Regions from separate parts of the Variovorax sp. dw_954 genome, predicted to be linked through region 2. Evidence: riboswitches for the same ligand, from Rfam matches in the RefSeq annotation. Region 2 holds a riboswitch; the other holds the start of a gene.
The links. Region 2 has a riboswitch for thiamine pyrophosphate ahead of HB681_RS33475 (cytosine permease). Riboswitches for the same ligand answer to the same signal wherever they lie in the genome.
Positions count from the first base shown of each region.

Region 1: linked by a shared signal. The riboswitch ahead of thiC (phosphomethylpyrimidine synthase ThiC) and the one ahead of HB681_RS33475 (cytosine permease) in region 2 are both predicted to bind thiamine pyrophosphate.

Region 1 is NZ_JAAVVD010000017.1:144,602-151,209, reverse strand. It holds gene HB681_RS24285 (ChrR family anti-sigma-E factor) at 1-410, opposite strand, end outside; gene HB681_RS24280 (sigma-70 family RNA polymerase sigma factor) at 407-1,060, opposite strand; gene HB681_RS24275 (FAD-dependent oxidoreductase) at 1,174-2,544, shown strand; gene HB681_RS24270 (DUF1365 domain-containing protein) at 2,703-3,548, shown strand; partial or broken gene HB681_RS24265 (cyclopropane-fatty-acyl-phospholipid synthase family protein) at 3,545-4,717, shown strand; TPP riboswitch at 4,886-4,994, shown strand; gene thiC (phosphomethylpyrimidine synthase ThiC) at 5,070-6,608, shown strand, end outside.
Region 2 is NZ_JAAVVD010000033.1:47,263-53,870, reverse strand. It holds gene cysD (sulfate adenylyltransferase subunit CysD) at 1-695, shown strand, start outside; gene HB681_RS33490 (GTP-binding protein) at 697-2,037, shown strand; gene fdxA (ferredoxin FdxA) at 2,078-2,407, shown strand; gene HB681_RS33480 (NAD(P)/FAD-dependent oxidoreductase) at 2,554-3,567, shown strand; TPP riboswitch at 3,604-3,708, shown strand; gene HB681_RS33475 (cytosine permease) at 3,780-5,111, shown strand; gene thiD (bifunctional hydroxymethylpyrimidine kinase/phosphomethylpyrimidine kinase) at 5,071-5,901, opposite strand; gene HB681_RS33465 (FAD-dependent oxidoreductase) at 5,925-6,608, shown strand, end outside.

The DNA.
Region 1 (6,608 bases), on a different contig from region 2:
AACACGTTGGCCGCCTTGTCCCAGGGCAGCGTCACGCGGCTCCAGTGCATCCCCGGTCCGAGCCAGCGCCAGCGCGTGGCCACGCATCCGCGCATCGCGCGCGGCCAGGACATGCCCTCGGGCGCTGCCGGCAGGACGCCTGCTTCGGCAGGCGTGCGCGGCGCGGATGGTGAAAGAGCAGGTGAAGGCGCATCGATCGCGGCGAGGGTTCGCGCCAGCGCCTCTGCCTGCAACACTTCCGGCGACAGCGCTTCGAGCAGGGACCCGCCGGCCGCCTCGAAAAGGCGCATGCGCTCGCGGCAATGCGCGCAGCCCTCGACATGGGTGGCCACGAGCAATGAATGCCCGTTCAGGAGGCTGCCGGCCGCATGCGCCAGCAGGAGTTCGTCGTCGGGATGGTGGAGGATCATGATTCGGGTGCGTCGAGCAAACGGCGCAGGTGATTCACGGCAAGGCGCACGCGCGACTTGACGGTGCCGAGCGGAATGCCCAGCTCGCGCGCGATCTGCGCATGGGGCCGGTCTTCGAAGAAGGACAGTCGCAGCACCTGGGCCTGCTCGTCGGACAACTGCTGCAGGGCATCGCGCACGCCGACTTCGCGTTGCCGCGTGTTCATCTGCTCGTCGGGCGACGGTGCATCGCTGGCCACGGCGTCGCAGTCCAGGTCCTCGACGCCGACCGGCGCCCGGCCCTGATGCCGCAGATGATCGACGCGCAGGTTGCGCGCGATGGTGAAGATCCAGGTGGAGACGCTGGCCCGGTCCGCGTCGAACATCGCCGCCTTGCGCCAGACGCTCACCATCGCTTCCTGGGTCAGTTCCTCGGCAAGCCCTTCGGCGGTGCCCGAGCGCATGAGGTACGCCTTCACGCGGGGCGCGAAGTGCTTGAACAGGGCGGCAAAGGCCTCGCGGTCGCCGGCCAGCGCCACCGCCCTGGCCAGGGCGTTCAATTCCTCGATGGTTGGCATCGGTCCGCGGCCCTGCTGGAGTGTCACGACAGACAGGCAGGGCGAGCGCGACCGGATCGCGGTCACTGCCGATGGCGGTCGGACGGTGTTCATGCTGCTCTTACGCAGAGTCGGCCGGATTAGATCACAGCGAATTTGTGATCCGACCGGCCATCGGCCGCGTACAAGCACCAAGCCTTGCAACCCGCAGACCCGAGGATGACGCCATGACCCACGCCGCCGCGCCCCTTCGGCCGCCTCAGCCGCCCCATGCCGACGACAGGGTGCTGGACGTGGCCGTGATCGGGAGCGGCATCTCGGGCCTGTCGGCAGCCTGGTTGCTGGCACAGCGACACCGCGTGACGGTGTTCGAGGCGGACGGCCGTGCCGGCGGCCACAGCAACACGGTCGACGCGCCCGCGGCGGGCGGCGCGGTGCCGGTCGACACGGGATTCATCGTCTACAACGAGGCGGCCTACCCGAACCTCACGGCCTTGTTCGCGCATCTGGGCGTGCAGACCCAGCCGTCGGAGATGTCGTTCGCCGTCAGCATCGACGACGGCGCACTCGAATACGCCGGCACCAGCCTGGGCACGCTGTTCGCGCAGCGCGGCAATCTCGTCAGCCTGCGTTTCTGGTCGATGCTGCGCGACCTGGTCCGCTTCTACCGCCAGGCGCCGGCGGACGCCGCCGCCGTCGGCCTGATGCCGCTCGACGACTACCTCCGGCTGCGTGGCTACGGCCGCGCCTTCCGCGAAGACCACCTCTATCCGATGGCCGCCGCGATCTGGTCGACCCCGGCGGCACGCATCGGCGAATACCCGACCGAGGCCTTCGTGCGTTTCTGCGAGAACCACCGGCTTCTGAGCCTCGGCGAGCGACCGGCCTGGCGCACCGTCAGCGGCGGCAGCCGCCGCTATGTCGAACGCCTGGGCCAGGTGCTGGGCGAGCGCCTGCGGCTCGACAGCGCTGTCGTGGATGTGCAGCGCCGAGCGGATGGCATCGATGTGCGCACCGACGTCAACCGCGCGGCCCAGAGATTCGACCACGTCGTGATCGCGACCCACGCCGACCAGGCCCTGCGGCTGCTGGGCGATGCCAGTGCCGAGGAGTCGCGCGTGCTGGGCGCCTTCGGCTACAGCCGCAACCGCGCGCTGCTGCACAGCGACCCCTCGGTGATGCCGCAGCGCCGTGCCGTCTGGTCCAGCTGGAACTACGCAGCCGACCGCGCGAGGCCGGAGGCACTGAGCGTGACCTACTGGATGAACCGGCTGCAGGGCATCCGCGAGGACCTGCCGCTGTTCCTCACGCTCAATCCCCTGCACGAGCCGGCAAGCGCGCATGTCATTCACTCGGAAATCTACGAGCACCCGGTGTTCGATGCCGCGGCGGTGCGCGCACAAGGCCAGCTGCGGTCGCTGCAGGGGCAGCAGCGGACATGGTTCTGCGGCGCCTACTTCGGCGCGGGCTTCCATGAGGACGGGCTGCAGGCCGGGCTTGCCGTTGCGGAAGCGCTGGGCGGCGTGCGCCGGCCCTGGACCGTGGCGAACGAATCCGGCCGCATCCGATTGGGCATCCGATCCGTATCGACTACATGACAGTTCCTCAACCACGCAGCGTGCTGCCCGCAATGCGGGAACCCGGCCAGTCGCGCGAAGCCCCTTCGCGGGCACCCGCGGAACCGGCTTTGCCGGGCCGCCGGGTGCGCCCCCTTGAGGGGGCTGAGGGCCGCGGCTCCAAGCCTGCCCGCGCAGGCTTGGACGGCCCGCAAGAGCAGCCGCATCTGGCGGCCGCCCGGGCGCCGCAGGCGCATTCGGGGGGGAGCTTGTACGTCGGCACGGTGATGCACCAGCGGTCGCGGCCTGCGCGCCATCGTTTGCGCTACCGCGTGTTCTCGCTGCTGATCGATGTCGACGAGCTTGGGGCGCTCGCGCAGCGACTGCGGCTGTTTTCGCTCAACCGCTTCAACCTGTTCAGCCTGCACGAGCGCGACTACGGCACCGGCGACGGCCACGGGCTGCGGGCCCATGTGGAGCGGCAACTGGTCGCGGCCAATCTGTGCCCCGGCGGCCCGATCCGCCTGCTGACCATGCCGCGCATCCTCGGCTACGCATTCAACCCCCTCAGCGTGTACTTCTGCCACCACCCCGAAGGCGGCCTGCAGGCCATCCTCTACGAGGTCAACAACACCTTTGGCGAAAGGCACAGCTACTTCGTCGCGGTGGACGAATCCCGGCGTGACGACAGGCAGATCAGGCAGCGCTGCGACAAGCAGTTCCACGTCTCGCCCTTCCTTCCGATGCAGATGGCCTACGGCTTCTGCATCGAGCCGCCGCATGCCGACAGGGAGGGCCTGCGCGTCGAAGTGACGGTCGAGGATGCGCAGGGTGTGGTGCTCACCGCCCGCTTCGACGCCCGCCGGCGCGCGCTGAGCGATACGGCGCTGGCACTCGTCTTCTTCTCTCATCCACTTCTCACGCTCAAGGTCATGGCAGCAATTCACTGGGAGGCATTGCGCCTCTGGTTCAAGGGTGTGCGTCCGCATCGACATCCGCCCGCTCCGGCGCGTGCGGTGACCATCGTCGAGCCGGTGGAACGATGAGTGCGTCTTCGTCATCCTCGGGCAGCCGTCATCGGCCAGTTCGTCCGCACGGGTGGGTGGGCGCAACGCTCTCGGCCTGGGCCGGCTGGCCGCTCCGGCGACTGTTGCTGAGCCTGCTGCAAAGGCTGTCGATCGGCACGCTGACGGTGGAACTGCCGGGCGGCGAACGCATCGAAGGCCGCGGTGCGGGCCCGGGGCCGCAGGCCTCGATCTCGCTGCATCGCTGGCGCCCTCTCTGGCGCTTGCTGCTGCGCGGCGACATCGGGCTGGCGGAGTCCTATCGCGACGGGGACTGGTCGAGCCCGGACCTGCCGGCGTTGCTGGACCTGGGCCTGCGCAACGAAGCGGGCTGGGGCCGCGCGCTCGATGCCTCCTGGCCGGCGCGCTGGCTCGGGCGGCTGCTGCACTTCGGCAATGCCAACACACGCCGCGGGAGCCGGCAGAACATCGCGTTTCACTACGACCTCGGCAATGCGTTCTACGCGCTGTGGCTCGATCCGGAGCTGATCTATTCGAGCGCCCTCTACGCGCAGGGCGACGAATCGCTGGAGCAGGCGCAGGCCCTCAAGCTCGCGCGCATCGTCGGGTTGCTCGACCTGGAAGAGAACGCGAAGGTGCTGGAGATCGGCTGCGGATGGGGTGCGCTGGCCCTCGCGCTTGCGCGCCGGCCGGGCGTCCAGGTCACCGGCTTGACGCTGTCCGCGCAGCAGCTGACCCACGCACGGCGGCGGGCAAGCGAGCTGGGGCTGGAGGCATGGGTCGACTTGCGGCTGCAGGACTATCGCGACGTGGAGGGCCAGTACGACCGCATCGTTTCCATCGAGATGCTCGAAGCGGTGGGCGAGCGCTACTGGCCGCGCTACTTCGAGACGCTGCGGCAGCGCCTGCGCCCCGGCGGCACGGCAGTCGTGCAGGTCATCACGATCGCGGACGAACACTTCGACCGCTATCGCAGCCAAGCCGATTTCATCCAGCACTTCATCTTCCCCGGCGGCATGCTGCCGTCCTTCGCCGCGATGCAGTCGCAAGCCCGGCGCGCAGGCCTGAGCCTGCGGAAGGACCTTTGCTTTGGCGAGAGCTATGCAAGCACGCTGGCCGAATGGCGGCACCGCTTCCTGCAGGCCTGGCCGCAGGTCGCGGCGCTCGGCTTCGACGCCTCGTTCCGGCGGCTCTGGGAGTACTACCTGTGCTATTGCGAAGCCGGCTTTCGCTCAGGGCGGGTGGACGTGGGGCTCTACACCCTTGCCCATGCCGAGCAGCCGCCGATTGAGCCCTCACTTCCTGACACAACTCCGCGCGCATCTGTCAGGGTTCGGCGAGCAGGCAGGCCTAGAATCCGCCCCGCTCCGGGGTACACGCATCAGCGTGCTGAGATGGTCGTCAGGCGACCGAACCCGCGAACTTGAACCGGTTAGTACCGGCGGAAGAAGAGCTGCAGTTCCCCAGGATTCCACAGGCCGTCAGGGCCGGGGGTCCGTCGAGCGATCGCGGAGCACCCCTCATCAACCTGGAGTGCCCCACATGAATGCAGTCGACAAGTTTGCCTCGTTGCTCACACTGACGCGCGAGCCCTTCCCCGCTTCCACCAAGTCCACCATCACCGGCAGCCGGCCCGACCTGCGCGTGCCTGTGCGCGACGTGGCGCTGACCAATGGCGAGCGCGTGTCGCTCTACGACACCTCGGGGCCGTACACCGATGCCGCCGTCGACATCGACGTGCGACGCGGCCTGCCCGACGTGCGCGCCGCATGGATCGCCGAGCGCGGCGACACCGAGCGCTACGAAGGCCGCCTGCGCGCGGCGCTCGACGACGGCGTGAAGCATGAGGAACGCATGTCCGACAAGGAGGGCGAGCGCATCGCGCAACTGCGCGCCGAAGCCTCCGCCCTGCAACGAACGCCGCGCCGCGCGCGCAGCGGCGCCAACGTCACGCAGATGCACTACGCCCGCCGCGGCATCGTCACGCCCGAGATGGAATACGTGGCCTTGCGCGAGAACGGCAAGCGCGAGTGGATGGCCGAATACCTCGACAACGACGAGCGCGCCAAGCGCGTGGCCGGCAATCCGATGGGTGCGCGCATCCCGCAGATCATCACGCCCGAGTTTGTGCGCGACGAGGTGGCGCGCGGCCGCGCGATCATCCCGGCCAACATCAACCATCCCGAGGTCGAACCGATGGCGATCGGGCGCAACTTCAGGGTAAAGATCAACGCCAACATCGGCAACTCGGCCGTCACGTCGAGCATCGAGGAAGAGGTCGAGAAGCTGGTCTGGGCGATCCGCTGGGGCGCGGACAACGTGATGGATCTTTCCACCGGCAAGAACATCCACACCACGCGCGACTGGATCGTGCGCAACTCGCCGGTGCCCATCGGCACGGTGCCGATCTACCAGGCGCTGGAGAAGGTCGGCGGCGTGGCGGAAGACCTCACCTGGGAGATCTACCGCGACACGCTGATCGAGCAGGCAGAGCAGGGCATCGACTACTTCACCATCCACGCCGGCCTGCGCCTGCCCTTCATCCACCTGACGGCGAACCGCATGACCGGCATCGTCTCGCGCGGCGGATCGATCATGGCCAAGTGGTGCATCGCCCATCACAAGGAGAGCTTCCTCTACACGCACTTCGAGGACATCTGCGACATCATGAAGGCCTACGACGTGAGCTTCTCGCTCGGCGACGGCCTGCGCCCCGGCTCGGGCGCCGATGCGAACGACGAGGCCCAGTTCGCCGAACTGCGCACGCTCGGCGAACTCACGAAGGTGGCATGGAAGCACGACGTGCAGACCATGATCGAGGGCCCCGGCCACGTGCCGATGCACATGATCCAGGCCAACATGGACGAGCAGTTGAAGACCTGCCACGAGGCGCCGTTCTACACGCTCGGCCCGCTGACCATCGACATCGCGCCGGGCTACGACCACATCGCCAGCGCGATCGGCGCCGCGATGATCGGCTGGGCCGGCACCGCGATGCTGTGCTACGTCACGCCGAAAGAACACCTGGGCCTGCCGGACCGCGACGACGTGAAGCAGGGGATCATCGCGTACAAGATCGCC
Region 2 (6,608 bases):
AAGTGACCGACTACCGCGACCAGCGCGCCAAGGAACTGGGCGCCGAACTGATCGTGCGCAGCGTCGAGGATTCGATGGCACGCGGCACCGTGCGCCTGGCGCACCCTGGCGAGTCACGCAATGCGCACCAGTCGGTGACGTTGCTCGAGGCGATCGAGGAATTCCGTTTCGACGCCCTCATCGGCGGCGCCCGTCGCGACGAGGAAAAGGCGCGCGCGAAGGAGCGCATCTTTTCGCATCGCGACTCCTTCGGCCAATGGCAGCCAAAGGACCAGCGCCCCGAACTCTGGACGTTGTTCAACACGCGCCTTGCTCCGGGCGAACACTTCCGCGTGTTCCCGATCTCGAACTGGACCGAACTCGACGTCTGGCAATACATCGAGCGCGAACATGTCGGCCTGCCGTCGATCTACTACACGCACAAGCGCGAGGTGGTCGAGCGCCGCGGCCTGCTGGTACCGGTGACCGGCCTCACGCCGGCGCGCGACGGCGAAACCATTCAAGTGCGCGACGTGCGTTTCCGCACCGTCGGCGACATCACCACCACCTGCCCGGTCGAAAGCCTGGCCTCCGATGCCGGCGACGTGGTGATCGAGACGCTGAGCGTGGATGTCAGCGAACGCGGCGCGACGCGGATGGACGACATGACCTCCGAGGCTTCGATGGAGAAGCGCAAGAAAGACGGATATTTCTGAGATGACTACGAATGTTTTGAACGTCCCGGCCGAAGTGCATGGTCACGGCGACACCGGCACCGCCCTGCGCTTCATCACCTGCGGCAGCGTCGACGACGGCAAGAGCACGCTCATCGGCCGCCTGCTGGTCGACAGCAAGACCGTCCTGCAGGACCAGCTTGCCGGCGTGCAGCGCGGCGGCGAAACCGACCTGGCCCTGCTCACCGACGGCCTCTCCGCCGAACGCGAGCAAGGCATCACCATCGACGTCGCCTACCGCTACTTCTCGACCGCCAAGCGCAAGTTCATCATCGGCGACGCGCCGGGCCATGAGCAGTACACGCGCAACATGGTCACCGCCGCCTCGGCCGCGGACGCCGCCGTGGTGCTGGTCGATGCCACCAAGTTGCCGTGGGCCGGCGAAGTGCCCGACGGCGAGATCGTCGTGCAGGACCTCCTGCCGCAAACCCGCCGCCACACCCTGCTGTGCAACCTGTTGCGCGTGCAGTCCATCGTGTTCGCCGTCAACAAGCTCGATGCGATGGACGATGCCGAAGTCGCCTTCGAGCGCATCTCGACCGCGCTCAACGCCTTCGCCGAAGCGGCCAATGTGCAGGTCGCAGCCATCGTGCCGATCTCCGCGCTCAAGGGCTGGAACGTGGCCTCGCGCCATGCGGACTGGTGCAACTACGAAGGCCCGAGCCTGCTCGAATTGCTCGAACAACTGCCGGTGACCGAGAAGGACGAGGCGGTGCCTTTCGCCTTCCCGGTGCAATGGGTCGAGAAGTTCTCCTCGTCTGCCGACACCTCGCAAGGGCGCCGCGTCTTCTGGGGCCGCGTCGCCAGCGGACATGTCGAGCCGGGCCAGCGCGTGACGGTCCTGCCGAGCAAGCAGACCGCCACCGTCGCGCAAGTGCTCAACCACGTGCGCCAGCCGCACGCCGTGCATGCGGGTCACAGCGCCGGCATCGTGTTGGACCGCGAACTCGACGTGTCGCGCGGCGACTGGCTGCTGGAGCCCGAGGCCTTCGAGCCGGTGCGCGAGATCACCGCGACCATCGCATGGCTCGACGACGAGCCGCTGGTGGCGGGCCGCGTGTACTGGGCGCTGCAGGGTCATCGCTGGGTCAAGGCCAAGGTTGCGCGCATCATCGACCGCGTGAACATCACGACACTTGGCTCCGAGCCCGCCACGCAACTGGAAGCCAATTCGATCGGTGACGTGGTGCTGTCACTGCAGCAGCCGCTGGCCGTCCTGCCCTTCGCGAAATCGCGCGCACTCGGCTCGCTGGTGCTGGTCGACACCGCGACCCATAAGACTTCCGCGGCCGTGCTCGTGCAGCCTTCTGTCACAAACAACTAAAATCGCGGGTTTCCCCGATCACCAGCTTCAGCAAAAGAACATGACCCACGTCGTCTCCGAATCCTGCATCCGTTGCAAATACACCGACTGTGTGGACGTGTGCCCCGTGGACTGCTTCCGCGAAGGCCCCAACATGCTGGTGATCGACCCCGACGAATGCATCGACTGCGCCGTCTGCATTCCGGAGTGCCCCGTCAACGCGATCTACGCCGAGGAAGACCTCCCCGCGAACCAGATCGCCTTCATCAAGCTCAACGCCGAACTCTCGCTGGCCGACGGCTGGAAGAGCATCACCAAGCGCAAGCCCGCGCTGCCCGATGCCGAGGAGTGGAAGGACGTGACGGACAAGGTGGGCGAGCTCGTTCGCTGAGGCCGTCGAATACGGACAGCCGAACGCAGAAGTCGCAAAGGTCTCGCAGAAGTCGCAAAAAATTCAGAAGAAAATTCTTGATGTCTTCTTTTGCGACCTTTGCGATCCTTTGCGACTTCTGCGTTCGGTAGTCCGTATTTCTCTTGATGCACGCCCCCATTGAAACCGACGCGCTGATCATCGGCGCAGGCCCGGTCGGGCTGTTCCAGGCGTTCCAGCTCGGGCTGCTCGAAATCTCCTGCCACATCATCGACGCGCTGCCCCGTGCGGGCGGCCAATGCGTCGAGCTGTACGGCGACAAGCCCATCTACGACATTCCCGGCACACCGCGCACCACCGGGCGCGGGCTGGTCGATTCGCTGCTCGAACAGATCGCGCCGTTCAAGCCGACGTTCCACTACGGCGAGCAGGTCGCGACGCTGGAGCGCCAACCGGATGGCCGCCTGCTGCTGGGCACTTCGGCTGGCACGTCATTCCTGGCCAGGACAGTCTTCATCGCGGCAGGCGTAGGTGCCTTCGTGCCGCGCCGCATGACCGTCGAAGGTATCTCGCGCTTCGAGGGCACCAGGCTTTTCTACCACCCCGACGCGCTCGAACGCTTCGCCGGCCAGGACGTCGTCGTGCACGGTGGCGACGATGCCGCGCTCGAAACCGCACTGGCGCTCGCCGGCCAGGCGAACGAGGTCACGCTGCTGTTCCGCCGCGACGCCTTCAATGCCGAAGACTCCCTGGTGGCGCGGTTCCGCGAGGCCGTGTCGGCAGGCGCGGTGAAGCTCCTTATCGGCCAGCCAACCGGATTCGACGGCGCACGGGTGCAGGTTGCGACGCCCGACGCGCAGACCGTCGATCTCCCCATCGACGCCTTGATCGCCTGCCTGGGCATCTCCCCCCGCCTCGGCCCCATCGCCGATTGGGGCCTCGCGCTGGAACGCAAACAGGTCCCCGTCGACACCGAGCGCTTCGAGACCCGCGAGCGCGGCGTGTTCGCCGTCGGGGACGTCAACACCTATCCCGGCAAGAAGAAGCTCATCGTCTGCGGCTTCCACGAGGCCACGCTCGCCGCCTGGGCCGCCACGGCCGTCGTCTTCCCGGGCAAGTCGATCCCGCTCCAATACACCACGACCAGCACGCGGTTGCACACGCTGCTCGGCGTCGGCTGAAATACTACAATCCGACGAGTTGCGCACATCGCTGCGCAGCCACGCTAGGGGTGCCGGCCGTTTCACCAGACGGTTGGCTGAGAGAGTCCCTTTGAACCTGATTGAGGTAATCCTCGCGCAGGGAAGCTGGTCCGGCGGCCTCCACGTTGTCTCGCGTGCACCCATGGCCATCGAACCGCAACCTGCCAATCACTTTGCAATGGAGCAAATGGATGGCACAGCCTTCTGACAATTCATCCGGCCGCAACGAGGCGCTCACGCCCCTGGCGGATTCCGCCCGCGTGTTCCGCTGGCACGACCACGCATCGCTCTGGTTCAGCCTCGGCGTCGGCTTGCTCGTGATGCAGGTCGGCGCGTACCTGGTGCCCGCCGTGGGCACGCAGGCGGCCGCCGTCGCGATCGTGCTCGGCTCCTGCGTCGGCGCCGGGCTGCTGGCCTGGACGGCGCGGCTCGGTTGCGAAAGCGGCCTGGCCAGTGCGGGCCTCATGCATGCGACCTATGGCAGCGCCTTTGCGCGGCTGCCGGTGCTGCTCAACATCGTGCAGCTCGTAGGCTGGACCACCTTCGAGATCGTCATCATGCGCGAGGGCACGCAGGCGATCGGCAAGCAGGCCTTCGGCCTTGCGCTCGACACCCCGCTGGGCACGCTGCTCACCACCCTGCTCTGGGGCGCGGTACTGCTGGCACTGCTGGCCGGCTCGATGGTCAAGCTGGTGCGGCGCTTCGTCAGCCGCTTCGGCCTGCCGCTGGTGGTGATTTCGCTGGTCTGGCTGACATGGCAGTTTGCCGGGCAGCTCAACGCCAAGGGCTTCGGCGCCTTCTGGTCCCGCGCGGGCGACGGCTCCATGGGCATGTTCAGTGCGCTTGACCTGGTGATCGCGATGCCGGTCTCGTGGCTGCCGCTGGTGGCCGACTATGCGCGGCATGGCAAACGCAGCACCGGCGGCCTGGGCAGCGCCTTCAGCGGCACCTGGATCGGCTACCTGGTGGCCAATGTCTGGTGCTATGCGCTCGGCGTCATGGTCGTGAGTTCAGCCGACACCGGCACCAGCCTGGTCACCGCACTTCTGCTTGCACAAGGCGGTCTTCTCGCGCTCGGGCTGATCCTCGTCGACGAGCTCGACAACGCCTACGGCGACGTCTACTCGGGCGCTGTTTCGACGCACAGCCTGCTGCCGCGCTGGAGCGTGAAGCAATGGGGCCTGCTGATCGGCGTGCTGTGCATCGGCCTCGCGCTGGTGCTGCCGATGCACGCGCTGGAACCCTTCCTGTTGCTGCTGAGTTCGGTGTTCGTGCCGCTCTATGGCGTGATCCTCGGGCGCCTGGGAACCGGGGCAGCGCCGTCCGGCGTCGGCACGCATCGCGTCGACTGGGGTGCCGCCGCCATCTGGATCCTCGGCATCGCCGTGTACCACTGCCTGGCCCAGTGGGCGCCGCAGTTCGGCTCGGCCCTGCCGACGCTGGTGCTGACCTTCGTGACCGCCTGGCTCAGCCGGGCATCGGCTACAGGCGGTGCATCGGCACTGGCGCAAAGCCGTGGTTGAGCGGACCGTGGCCTGCGCCGACCTTGATGTCGGCCCCGGCCGTCATCGCAGCGATCACGTAGGCACGTGCCTGCTGCACGGCCTCGGGCAACGCGTGGCCGAGCGCAAGGTGCGCCGCGATGGCCGACGACAGCGTGCAGCCGGTGCCATGCAGGTTCTGGCTCGCGATACGGGCCGACCCGAAGCGGCGCGGCGGGCTTCCGGCCTCCGCCAGCACGTCGACGATCTCCTCGCCCTTCAGGTGGCCTCCCTTCAGCAGCACCGCATGCGCGCCGAGCGCCAGCAGGTCGCTGGCCGCGCGATCGAGGCCATCGACGCCATCGATCTCGCGGCCGATCAACAGGGCGGCCTCGTCGAGGTTCGGCGTGATCACCATTGCGCGCGGGAACAGCTCGTTCACCAGCCGCTGCACCGTCTCGTTCTCGATCAGGCGGTCGCCGCTGGTCGCGACCATCACCGGGTCAAGCACCACGTTCGGCAGCTTGTAGTGGTCGATGGCCCATGCCACCACCTCGACCACCTCGGGCGCATGCAGCATGCCGAGCTTGACCGCGTCGACGCCGATGTCCTCCACCACGGACTGGATCTGCGCCTTCAGGAAGGCCGGCGGCACCGCGAAGATGCCGCTCACGCCCATCGTGTTCTGCGCCGTGAGCGCGGTGATCGCGGTCATGCCGTAGCACCCGAGTGCGCTGAAGGTCTTGAGGTCGGCCTGGATGCCGGCACCGCCGCCACTGTCGGAGCCGGCGATCGAAAGCACGCGCGCGTAGCGCAAGGAAGCGTTGGTCATTCGCAAAATTATCAACCACCCGCATGAACTCCCTTGAAGCGCTTCCGTTCGATGCAGCCACCGTGCTCGGCGCCGGCCTCATGGGCCGGCTGCTGGCCCTGTCGCTGGCGCGGCGTGGCTGCCAGGTCACGCTGCACGACGCGGGCGGGCCGCAGGCCGATGGCGCCGCCGCGCGCGTGGCCGCCGCCATGCTGGCCCCGCTGGCCGAATCGGCCGTGGCGCCGGCCTCCGTGGTCCGCATGGGCCAGTACGGGCTCGAACGCTGGCCGGAGCTCCTCGCATCGCTCGCTTCCGCCGTCTTCTTTCAGCGCGAAGGCACGCTGGTGCTGTGGCATCGGCAGGACGCACCTGAGGCCGTGCGCTTTGCCGGCGTGCTCGCGCGCACGGTGAACGAAGTGCCGGGCTTGCCGGCGATGCAGCGGCTCGATGCCGCCGGCGTCGACGCCATCGAACCCGGCATCGGCAAGCGATTTGCGCAGGGCCTGCTGCTGCCGGGCGAAGGCCAGCTCGACAACCGGCAGTTGCTGGCCGCGCTGCTGGCCTCGCTGCAGGCGCTGCCCAACGTGACGATGCATTGGCACAGCGCACGCGCACCCGATGAATTCGAACCAGGCGCGTCGGAGCGCATCATCGATTGCCGCGGCCTCGGCGCCAGGCCGCAATGGGCCGCCCTGCGCGGCGTGCGTGGCGAGGTGATCCGCGTGCAT